3 regions of the Brenneria roseae subsp. americana genome follow, and region 1 is predicted to be linked to each of the others. Evidence: predicted binding sites of a transcription regulator. Region 1 holds the regulator's gene; each other region holds the start of a gene.
The links. Region 1 encodes CRP, which controls carbon source genes, mostly activating them, when cyclic AMP is high. Its sites were predicted from a motif close to ATGTGANNNNNNTCACAT; they were not measured.
Positions count from the first base shown of each region.

Region 2: a site for CRP is predicted at 1,653-1,670, ahead of udp (uridine phosphorylase). Genes of this name have one in related genera too.
Region 3: a site for CRP is predicted at 2,104-2,121, ahead of B4923_RS17175 (YfcZ/YiiS family protein). Genes of this name have one in related genera too.

Region 1 is NZ_QDKJ01000009.1:15,645-18,807, reverse strand. It holds gene B4923_RS12560 (aminodeoxychorismate synthase component II) at 1-235, shown strand, start outside; gene argD (bifunctional acetylornithine/succinyldiaminopimelate transaminase) at 355-1,581, shown strand; gene crp (cAMP-activated global transcriptional regulator CRP) at 1,655-2,287, opposite strand; gene B4923_RS12545 (OsmC family protein) at 2,606-3,007, shown strand; gene B4923_RS12540 (phosphoribulokinase) at 3,078-3,163, opposite strand, start outside.
Region 2 is NZ_QDKJ01000007.1:27,085-30,247, reverse strand. It holds gene metE (5-methyltetrahydropteroyltriglutamate--homocysteine S-methyltransferase) at 1-529, shown strand, start outside; gene B4923_RS10325 (dienelactone hydrolase family protein) at 705-1,532, opposite strand; gene udp (uridine phosphorylase) at 1,869-2,639, shown strand; gene B4923_RS10315 (tyrosine-protein phosphatase) at 2,808-3,163, shown strand, end outside.
Region 3 is NZ_QDKJ01000015.1:29,436-32,598, reverse strand. It holds gene fadJ (fatty acid oxidation complex subunit alpha FadJ) at 1-128, opposite strand, end outside; gene fadI (acetyl-CoA C-acyltransferase FadI) at 125-1,438, opposite strand; gene B4923_RS17175 (YfcZ/YiiS family protein) at 1,681-1,977, opposite strand; gene fadL (long-chain fatty acid transporter FadL) at 2,370-3,163, shown strand, end outside.

The DNA of each region.
Region 1 (3,163 bases):
TTTTTCCGGATTGTCTCAGCCACTGACGGTGACGCGCTACCACTCGCTGGTCATTGAGGCGGACTCGTTGCCTGACTGCTTTGAGGTGACGGCCTGGAGCGAGTGCGACGGTGAACGCGATGAGATCATGGGAATTCGACACCGGGCACTGCCATTGGAAGGAGTACAGTTCCATCCTGAAAGCATACTTAGTCAGCAGGGGCATCAGTTTCTGGATAATTTCCTTAAAATCTAATCGTATAGCAAGTAATTGCCCGGCGTTGGTGATTTAATATTGCCTGAATTTGATTTTTTATGCATATTTAATGACTATATTTTCATTCGGAACAATGGGATATCAGAGCGGGGCAGCAAATGGCTACAGAGAACAAAGCAGTAACGAGAGAAACTCACGATAAAGTGATTCTGCCGGTTTATGCACCAGCGCAGTTTGTGCCGGTGAAAGGTAAGGGAAGCCGGGTATGGGATCAGCAAGGGCGGGAATATATTGATTTCTCTGGCGGTATTGCGGTTACCGCGCTTGGCCATTGCCATCCTGCTCTGGTTGCCGCGTTGAAACAGCAGGGAGAACAGCTGTGGCACACCAGCAATATTTTTACCAATGAGCCGGCGCTACGTCTTGCCAGCAAGCTGATTCATGCGACCTTTGCCGATCGGGTATTTTTTGCTAACTCCGGGGCCGAGGCAAACGAAGCGGCTTTTAAACTGGCGCGCCACTATGCGATCAAACGCCATAGCCCATATAAAACCAAGATTATTGCGTTTTATAACGCGTTCCATGGAAGAACGTTATTCACCGTCTCGGTTGGCGGGCAGGCAAAATATGCCGACGGTTTTGGACCCAAACCCGCGGATATCGTGCATGTGCCTTTTAACGATCTGGCGGCGGTCAAAGCGGTGATGGATGACCACACCTGTGCGGTTGTGCTGGAACCGGTGCAGGGCGAGGGCGGAATCATGCCTGCCACGCCGGAGTTTCTGCAAGGCGTGCGTGAATTGTGCGATCGGCATAAGGCGCTATTGGTTTTTGATGAAGTGCAAAGTGGAATGGGCAGAACGGGCAAACTGTTTACCTATATGTATTACGGTATTACGCCGGATATCCTGACCACGGCGAAAGCGTTGGGCGGCGGTTTCCCGATCAGTGCGATGCTGACGACCGAAGACATTGCCTCTGTGATGACGGTCGGCGTACACGGTACGACCTATGGCGGTAACCCTCTGGCTTGCGCCGTGGCGGAAGCGGCGCTGGATACGATCAATACGCCAGCAGTGTTGGCGGGGGTGGCGGAGCGTCACGATCGATTTATCAGTGCGTTGGAAAAGATTAACCATCAGTACGGTATTTTCGAGCAGGTTCGTGGCATGGGCTTATTGTTGGGCGCTGAACTGAAACCGGAATGGCATGGGCGGGCAGGCGACTTTTTAGCCGCAGCCGCGGAACAAGGGGTGATGGTGCTGATGGCGGGACCAAATGTGATTCGCTTTGTACCTTCGCTGATTATTGAGGAGCAGGATATCGAACAAGGAATGGCGAAGTTTGCGAAAGCCGTTGAGCAAGTGGTTAATGCCGCAGGTTAATGTGTCATTGCCCTGAAATCATTAAAAAAGCGTGAAGTTGCCTTCACGCTTTTTTTGTCGGGTTAAGTAGGATTTAACGAGTGCCGTAAACGACAATCGTTTTGCCATGTGCGGAGATCAGGTTCTGGTCTTCCAACATTTTTAGAATGCGGCCCACGGTTTCACGCGAACAGCCAACAATTTGTCCAATTTCCTGACGGGTAATTTTTATTTGCATGCCATCCGGATGCGTCATGGCATCGGGTTGTTTCGCCAGGTTCAACAACGTTTGAGCAATACGGCCTGTCACATCAAGAAAAGCCAAGTTACCGACTTTTTCCGACGTAACCTGCAGACGGCTCGCCATTTGTGCGGACAGACGCATGAGGATATCTGGATTGACCTGAATCAGCTGCCGGAATTTCTTGTAAGAAATTTCAGCGACTTCACAAGCCGTTTTTGCCCGTACCCAGGCACTGCGCTCCTGACCTTCTTCAAACAGGCCAAGCTCGCCGATAAAATCTCCCTGATTGAGATAAGAGAGAATCATTTCTTTGCCTTCTTCATCTTTGATTAGCACTGCGACAGAGCCTTTCACGATGTAGTAAAGCGTTTCTGCTTTTTCACCCTGGTGAATAAGCGTGCTCTTCGATGGATACTTATGGATATGGCAATGAGAAAGGAACCATTCGAGAGTTGGGTCTGTTTGCGGTTTGCCGAGAACCATTCGCTATCATCCTCTGTTGTAATTCACTGCGCAAATCACAGGGCTCAGAGTTCCCTGTACGGCGTGGTTACTGCTAAAAAATCAAAATCCGTGTGAGCAGAATGACGTCAGGGAATATACTGGAACCTGATATCTGGCGACGCCATCATCTTCCTTGTATCTGAGTTTGTCCAGAAAAGGCAGATTCTATTCTCGTTTTTAACACAGCTTGAAGGAAGTGTCTTGTGTTGTCTCGCTTCAGCATGATAAAGCTCCGGTTATTGGATGTTTTTGTATAGTAACAGTATAAAATTTCAAAAATTTTTTAATGGAGGCACCATGCAGGCACGGGTTAAATGGGTTGAAGGCTTAACGTTTCTTGGCGAATCCTCATCAGGGCATCAGATTCTGATGGATGGTAATGCGGGTGATAAGGCGCCGAGTCCGATGGAAATGGTTTTGATGTCGGTTGGTGGTTGTAGCGCGATTGATGTCGTGTCGATTTTGCAAAAAGGACGTCACAATGTTGTCGATTGTGAAGTGAAATTGACTTCAGAACGGAGAACGGAAGCCCCGCGTCTGTTTACCCATATTAATCTGCATTTCATCGTGACGGGAAAAGGGCTGACCGATCAAGCGGTAGAACGAGCCGTGGCGCTGTCAGCCGAGAAATACTGCTCTGTTGCATTGATGTTGGGTCAGTCCGTTGAAGTCACGCACAGCCATGAGGTTGGGGGGTAACCTTCGCCCTAACTGATATGCTTGCGATCGTGGTGGCGCGATGCGCTTCATTTATCGTGCCGCCGCGGGCTTATTCGATCTTTTTCCCTTCCAGCAGTCGTTGTACCAGCGGCGCCATGATTAACTCCATCGCCAGCCCCATTTTTCCACCAGGGA
Region 2 (3,163 bases), on a different contig from region 1:
GCTGCGGGATGAAGTGGCGGATCTGGAAAAAGCCGGCATCGGTATTATCCAGATTGACGAACCGGCGCTGCGTGAAGGTTTGCCACTGCATCGCTCCGACTGGGATGCATATCTGACCTGGGCTGTGGATGCGTTCCGTCTGAATGCGGCGGTCGCGCAGGATGATACCCAGATTCACACTCATATGTGTTATTGCGAATTTAATGACATCATGGATTCCATCGCTGCGCTGGATGCGGATGTGATTACCATTGAGACGTCACGTTCCGATATGGAATTGCTGGAATCGTTTGAAGAGTTTGAATATCCAAACGAGATCGGCCCGGGCGTATATGACATCCACTCACCGAACGTTCCCAGCGTTGAATGGATAGAAGCGCTGTTGTTGAAAGCGGCGCAGCGCATCCCGGCCGAACGTCTGTGGGTTAACCCGGACTGTGGTCTGAAAACCCGTGGCTGGCCGGAAACTCGTCAGGCGCTGGCGAACATGGTGCAGGCGGCACAGCGTTTGCGTGAAGTTCAGGCTTGATATGGTAAAGGGAGGCGTAAGCCTCCTTGAGATTGCTGACAAAGTCGTCTGTAAACCTGAGATACACGGGGCGACCACGGGGCGAGGCATCCCTGCGGGAACCTCATCCCCGTGTTTCCCCTAAAATCTAACTTTGTCAATGGTCTGAGGGAGGCGTAAGCCTCCCTGCTGTTGTTTAGCAAACTTCGTATTTTTTAAACCATGCCAGCATGCGCTGCCAGCCGTCTTGTGCGGATTCTGCATGATAGTTGGGGCGATAGTCGGCATGGAATGCGTGTCCCGCATCCGGATAGACAATAATTTCTGCATCCGCATTGGCGGCGCGCAGCGCCTGACGCATCTTATCCACGTCGTCCAGTGGGATCCCTCCATCTTTGGCGCCATACAACCCCAGCACGGGGGCGCAGAGTTCTGTCGCGATATCAATAGGGTGTTTGGGACTATTCAACGTTTTTGCGCCGCTGAATTTTCCGTACCAGGCGACGGCGGCTTTTAACTGCGGATTATGTGCGGCGTAGAGCCAGGCGATACGCCCGCCCCAGCAGAAACCGGTGATGGCGAGCTTACTGGCGTCGCCTCCCTGCCTGATGGCCCAATTTGCCGCATGATCGAGGTCCGATAACACTTGTGCATCGGGCACGTTGTAGACCAGCTCGGTCATAATCTGTTGGATTTCATGGTACTGACTAGGATCGCCCTGGCGGAAATAGAGTTCAGGCGCGATGGCCATATAGCCCTGTTTAGCCAGACGACGGCAAGTATCCTGAATATATTGATGGACGCCGAAAATTTCCTGAACCACCAGCACGATAGGGAAAGGTCCTGGTTGATTGGCCGGTTTGGCAAGGTAAGCTGGCAACTGCTCGCCCTGAGAAAGGATTGTGGTCTCAGCGGCGATAATGTCCGCGGTATCCGTATTTATGGTTGAGGAGGCTTGCGGTGTCACCGCCGGAGAAAATCCTCGCGGCAGGTGTCTGAGGGCTGTTGGCTCATCAGTCTTCATGGCGATCTCCTGTATTGGGCAGGCGGTGAAAATTCACAGCCATAACCAATAGTAACAATGATTAAAGAATCTACAATAAAAGCGGCGGCATCGGCGTAAACGGTTTTTTGATGCCTCTATTTGTGATTATTATCACGTTTTTTATGTATGCTGGTTTTTGTTTCCTTTTTATGAGTGATCGCCATCACTAAAAACGACATGGTAATACGCTAGAGTCTTGCTGATTGCGGGTTTTCCCCTGTCAAACGTTCTGAACGCTGTTTTATGCAATGCCGTACAACGTCGAAGAATTTTTTTATACCTCTGACTACTCAACTAATTGCCTGGGAGGCGGTTATGTCTAAATCTGATGTTTTTCATCTCGGTCTGACAAAGCATGATTTACAGGGCGCCACGCTGGCGATCGTTCCCGGCGATCCGGAACGTGTTGAAAAGATAGCCCGTCTGATGGATAACCCGGTATATCTGGCATCGCATCGTGAATTTACCTCCTGGCGTGCGGAGTTGGATGGGAAGTCTGTTATTGTTTGCTCCACCGGCATTGGTGGTCCATCAACCTCGATCGCGGTAGAAGAGTTGGCTCAGCTCGGAATCCGTACTTTCCTGCGTGTCGGTACTACCGGCGCGATTCAGGAAGGGATCAACGTGGGTGATGTGCTGGTGACCACGGCGGCGGTGCGTCTTGATGGCGCCAGCCTGCATTTCGCGCCCATGGAATTCCCCGCGGTTGCTGATTTTGCCTGTACGACTGCGCTGGTTGACGCGGCGAAGGCGGATGGCGTTGCGCTGCACATTGGGGTAACCGCATCATCCGACACGTTTTATCCCGGCCAGGAGCGATATGATACGTTCTCTGGTCGCGTCGTGCGCCGCTTCCGTGGTTCAATGGAGGAGTGGCAAAGCATGGGCGTACTGAATTATGAAATGGAGTCCGCTACGCTGCTGACCATGTGCGCCAGTCAGGGACTGAAAGCCGGGATGATCGCCGGCGTGATCGTTAACCGGACCCAACAGGAAATTCCTGACGTGGCGACAATGAAACTGGCTGAGACAACCGTTATCAAGGTTCTGCTGGATGCCACCCGCCGATTGCTGGCTGCCGAGTAGTTCCGCGTACTGTTTACCGAGCGCATTGCGGGCCGGGTTTTATTGAGCGATCGACATTGATACCCGCCCGTCTCCTGATAATCTGTTATTGGTTGACCGATATGATGTGCCGTTTGACCATCAGACGGTGGCGTTGCTCGCCCGTTACAACAAATCGCAAGGAGATATATGACCGAACCAATGTTGCTCCATCCTTCTTTATTACCGCTGGACGGTGGAATTAACTTCCGCGATCTGGGTGGGAACCGCGCCGCAGATGGGCGTCTTATTCGTCACGGCAAACTGTTTCGTTCCGGTTCCCTGGATTTGCTGAGTCATGCCGATTGTGAATATCTTGCCGGCGTACCGGTTTCTCACGTCGTTGATTACCGGGATGAGGACGAAATTGCGGGTAAACCCGATGTCCTTTGGTCCGGCGCGAACTACCATGCGTTTCCGGCCAATCCTCTGCGTCATGAAGTGACGGCGAATCTGGATTCGCTAGGATCTGATGTGCTGGCGGCGTTTGATTCGCGGGCATTTAT
Region 3 (3,163 bases), on a different contig from region 1:
CTCTTCAGCGTATTCACCTTTTCTCCCGGCACATCGATCGTGACAATACCGATGTTGTCCGGTCGAATAGTCAGAGAAAAAGCCGAGTTTTCCGCAGATGCAGCGGATAAAGATGGTTTGTCGATCATGGTGTCACCTCCAGAACCATAGCGGCGCCCAGTCCGCCCGCAGCACAGGCCGTGGTCAGTCCCAATCCGCCGCCACGTCGACGCAATTCATTCAATGTCTGGGTAATCATCCGGGCGCCGGTCGCCGCAAACGGATGCCCATAGGCAATAGAGCCGCCAAGTACATTGAATTTCTCCATATCCACTTCGCCCAACGGCGAATGTCGTCCCAGTTTATTACGTGCAAACGCCTCGCTGGCAAACATCTTCAGGTTTGCCAGCGTTTGAGCAGCAAACGCCTCATGCATATCGATCAGCGTCAGATCGGCCAGCGTAATTCCTGCTCGCTCCAACGCAAGGGGAGAGGCATACGCCGGCCCCAGCAGCATATCCTGCCACACATCAATGGCGCTAAACGCGTAACTGCGCAGATACCCCAGCGGCGCGATCCCCAAACTTTTGGCTTTGGATTCACTCATCATCAAAATTGCGGCGGCCCCGTCAGTCAAAGGCGTACTGTTAGCGGCGGTTACGCTGCCATGCCGGCGATCGAAGGCGGGCCGTAGTCGTGCATAATGCTCTGGCGCCGAGTCGTGACGAACATTGTTGTCTTCACGCAGCGCCTGCTGGTAGGGAGGAACGTAGGCGGTCATGACCTCGTCAAACAGCTTCCCCTCTTCCCAGGCTCGTGCAGCCAGACGATGCGAGCGATGCGCCAGCGCATCCTGTTCCTCACGCGTGATACCATAGGTTTTCGCCATTTGCTCAGCGGTATCGCCCATTCGCAATCCGGTGGAATACTCAGCGACGGGAGGCGCGACAGGCAGCAAATCTCCGGGACGCAATCGGATCAACAGTTTGAGGCGCTGGCTCAACGTACGGGCTTTGCTCAAATCCAACAGCGTTCTGGCAAATTTCTTGCTCACGCCAATTGGCAGCACGGAAGAAGAATCCGCCCCTCCGGCAATCCCCACGTCAATCGTTCCGACCATAATGCCCTCGGCAATATTGGCCACGGCCTGAAAGCTGGTGGCGCAAGCGCGCGAGACGCTGTAAGCATCGGTATGGACGCTCATGCCCGTGCCCAGCACAATTTCTCTGGCAATATTGGGCGCCTCCGGCATTTGGACCACTTGGCCGAATACCAGTTGCTCCACCATTTCAGGATCCACTCCGGTACGTATGAGTAGTTCACTCACCACCATTTTCCCCAAATCCATAGCGGGCACGCCGTGATATGCCGTTGCCTGACGGGCAAATGGGGTACGTAACCCGTTAACAATCGCCACGCGATCGCCACGACGGGTTGTCAGTGGTAACACCTCGTTCATAAACGCTCCTGTTCGACAGAGAAATTAAGCACGCGCACAACAGGTCAGACCTGATCTCATTGTTAACCAGATAGTTACATTACGCAAACGGGTACAGCACAAAAATGTGACGATGGAGGGTACTCATTATTGGGGGGAGAAGCAGGCGTGTTGCCGCGGAGCGGGGTGATAAAAACGCGGCCTCGATCTGGCGGCAACCGCGTCGATACGGATAACTGCCAGATCGGATTAAGCCAGATAAATTAACGCAGGCCGAGCTGGAAAATCATGGTTTCAGCCTGGCAAGAGAAAGTGAAATCAATATCCAGCTTTACACCGCCCTCGACAGCATCAATCTTGCTGTCGATCTGGCAAGGTTCGGACTCAACCGCACGCGCTTTTTCGGTTAACAAGCTCAGCATGGATTCCGCCTCGGCACGTTCAGCAAAGACCTTGCTGTAAGACGCGGTACAGTCCGTGTTATCCATTACCGTGCCAACATCAACGCAGCAGCAGGCAGCAGTTTCCTCAGCACTACATTTGTTTATCGCGTTTGTCATCGTTCTTTCCTCATAGGGGCCATAACCTGCATAGCAGATTTGATCCAGTTCAAAAAACCTTCTCTTCCTGCTTATTTTACTCGTCGGGTCACGTCAGCACTAGAACTTACTGTTCACGGCGATATTTAGTGATATCCATCACATATCATTGTTAGAACAGCGTAAAATTTGCGTAATTCCCGCTCAGTAAAATTAACCAAACTGTTAAGCGGATCTAATTTTCGTATCATTTTGGACATATTTATAATACACAACTGCAACATTACCATATTCACAACTTATACTTTGGCCACTGGTCTGATTTGTCAGACCGAATGCGCCCCCTACAATGCGCGTCCCTTGTTACTCCGTGTAACAAAGTTAAATAACAAGCACATAAAGAGGTTTTGGTCATGAGCCAGAAAAACCTGTTAAAACAATCTGCAATTGCTGTTGCAGTGGCACTGGTTTCAACAAACGCATCCGCCGCTGGTTTCCAGCTTAATGAGTATTCATCATCGGGCCTGGGACGTGCGTTTTCAGGCGAAGGTGCCGTTGCTGACAACGCAACCTCAGGTAGCCGTAACCCTGCGACCATGACCATGTTTGATCGTCCCGCCTTTTCCGGCGGTGTGACTTATATCAACCCGGATATTGATATTCAGGGAAAAAACTCTCTGACCGGCCAGAATACCAGCGCCAAAAACATCGCGCCGCACGCCTGGGTACCCAACCTGCATTTTATTATGCCGCTGAATGAACAATGGGCGGTCGGGGCGTCCGCCGTGACCAATTACGGCCTGGCAACCGAGTTCAATGACAATTACGCCGCAGGTTCCATCGGGGGGAAAACCGATCTGGTCACCTCCAACATTAACCTGAGCGCCGCCTATCGTCTTAACCAGCACTTCAGCTTTGGCCTGGGTGTGAATGCGGTCTATGCCGATGCGAAAATTGAACGCAGAGCCGGTGAATTAGCGAATATCCCCGTTGCCGCTGGAGGGTTGCAGGGTGTCGTCGCTGGCCCATCCTCTCGTCTGGCGCATCTTGAAGGGGACGAGTGGGGTTTTGGCTGGAACGCCGGTATCCTGTATGAAGTCGATGAAAATCACCGTTTCGGCCTGACCTACCGCTCCAAGGTCGATATCGATTTCAACGGCGATTATAGCAACGATCTGCCAACGGCAGTGGGCGGCACCGGTGGTGC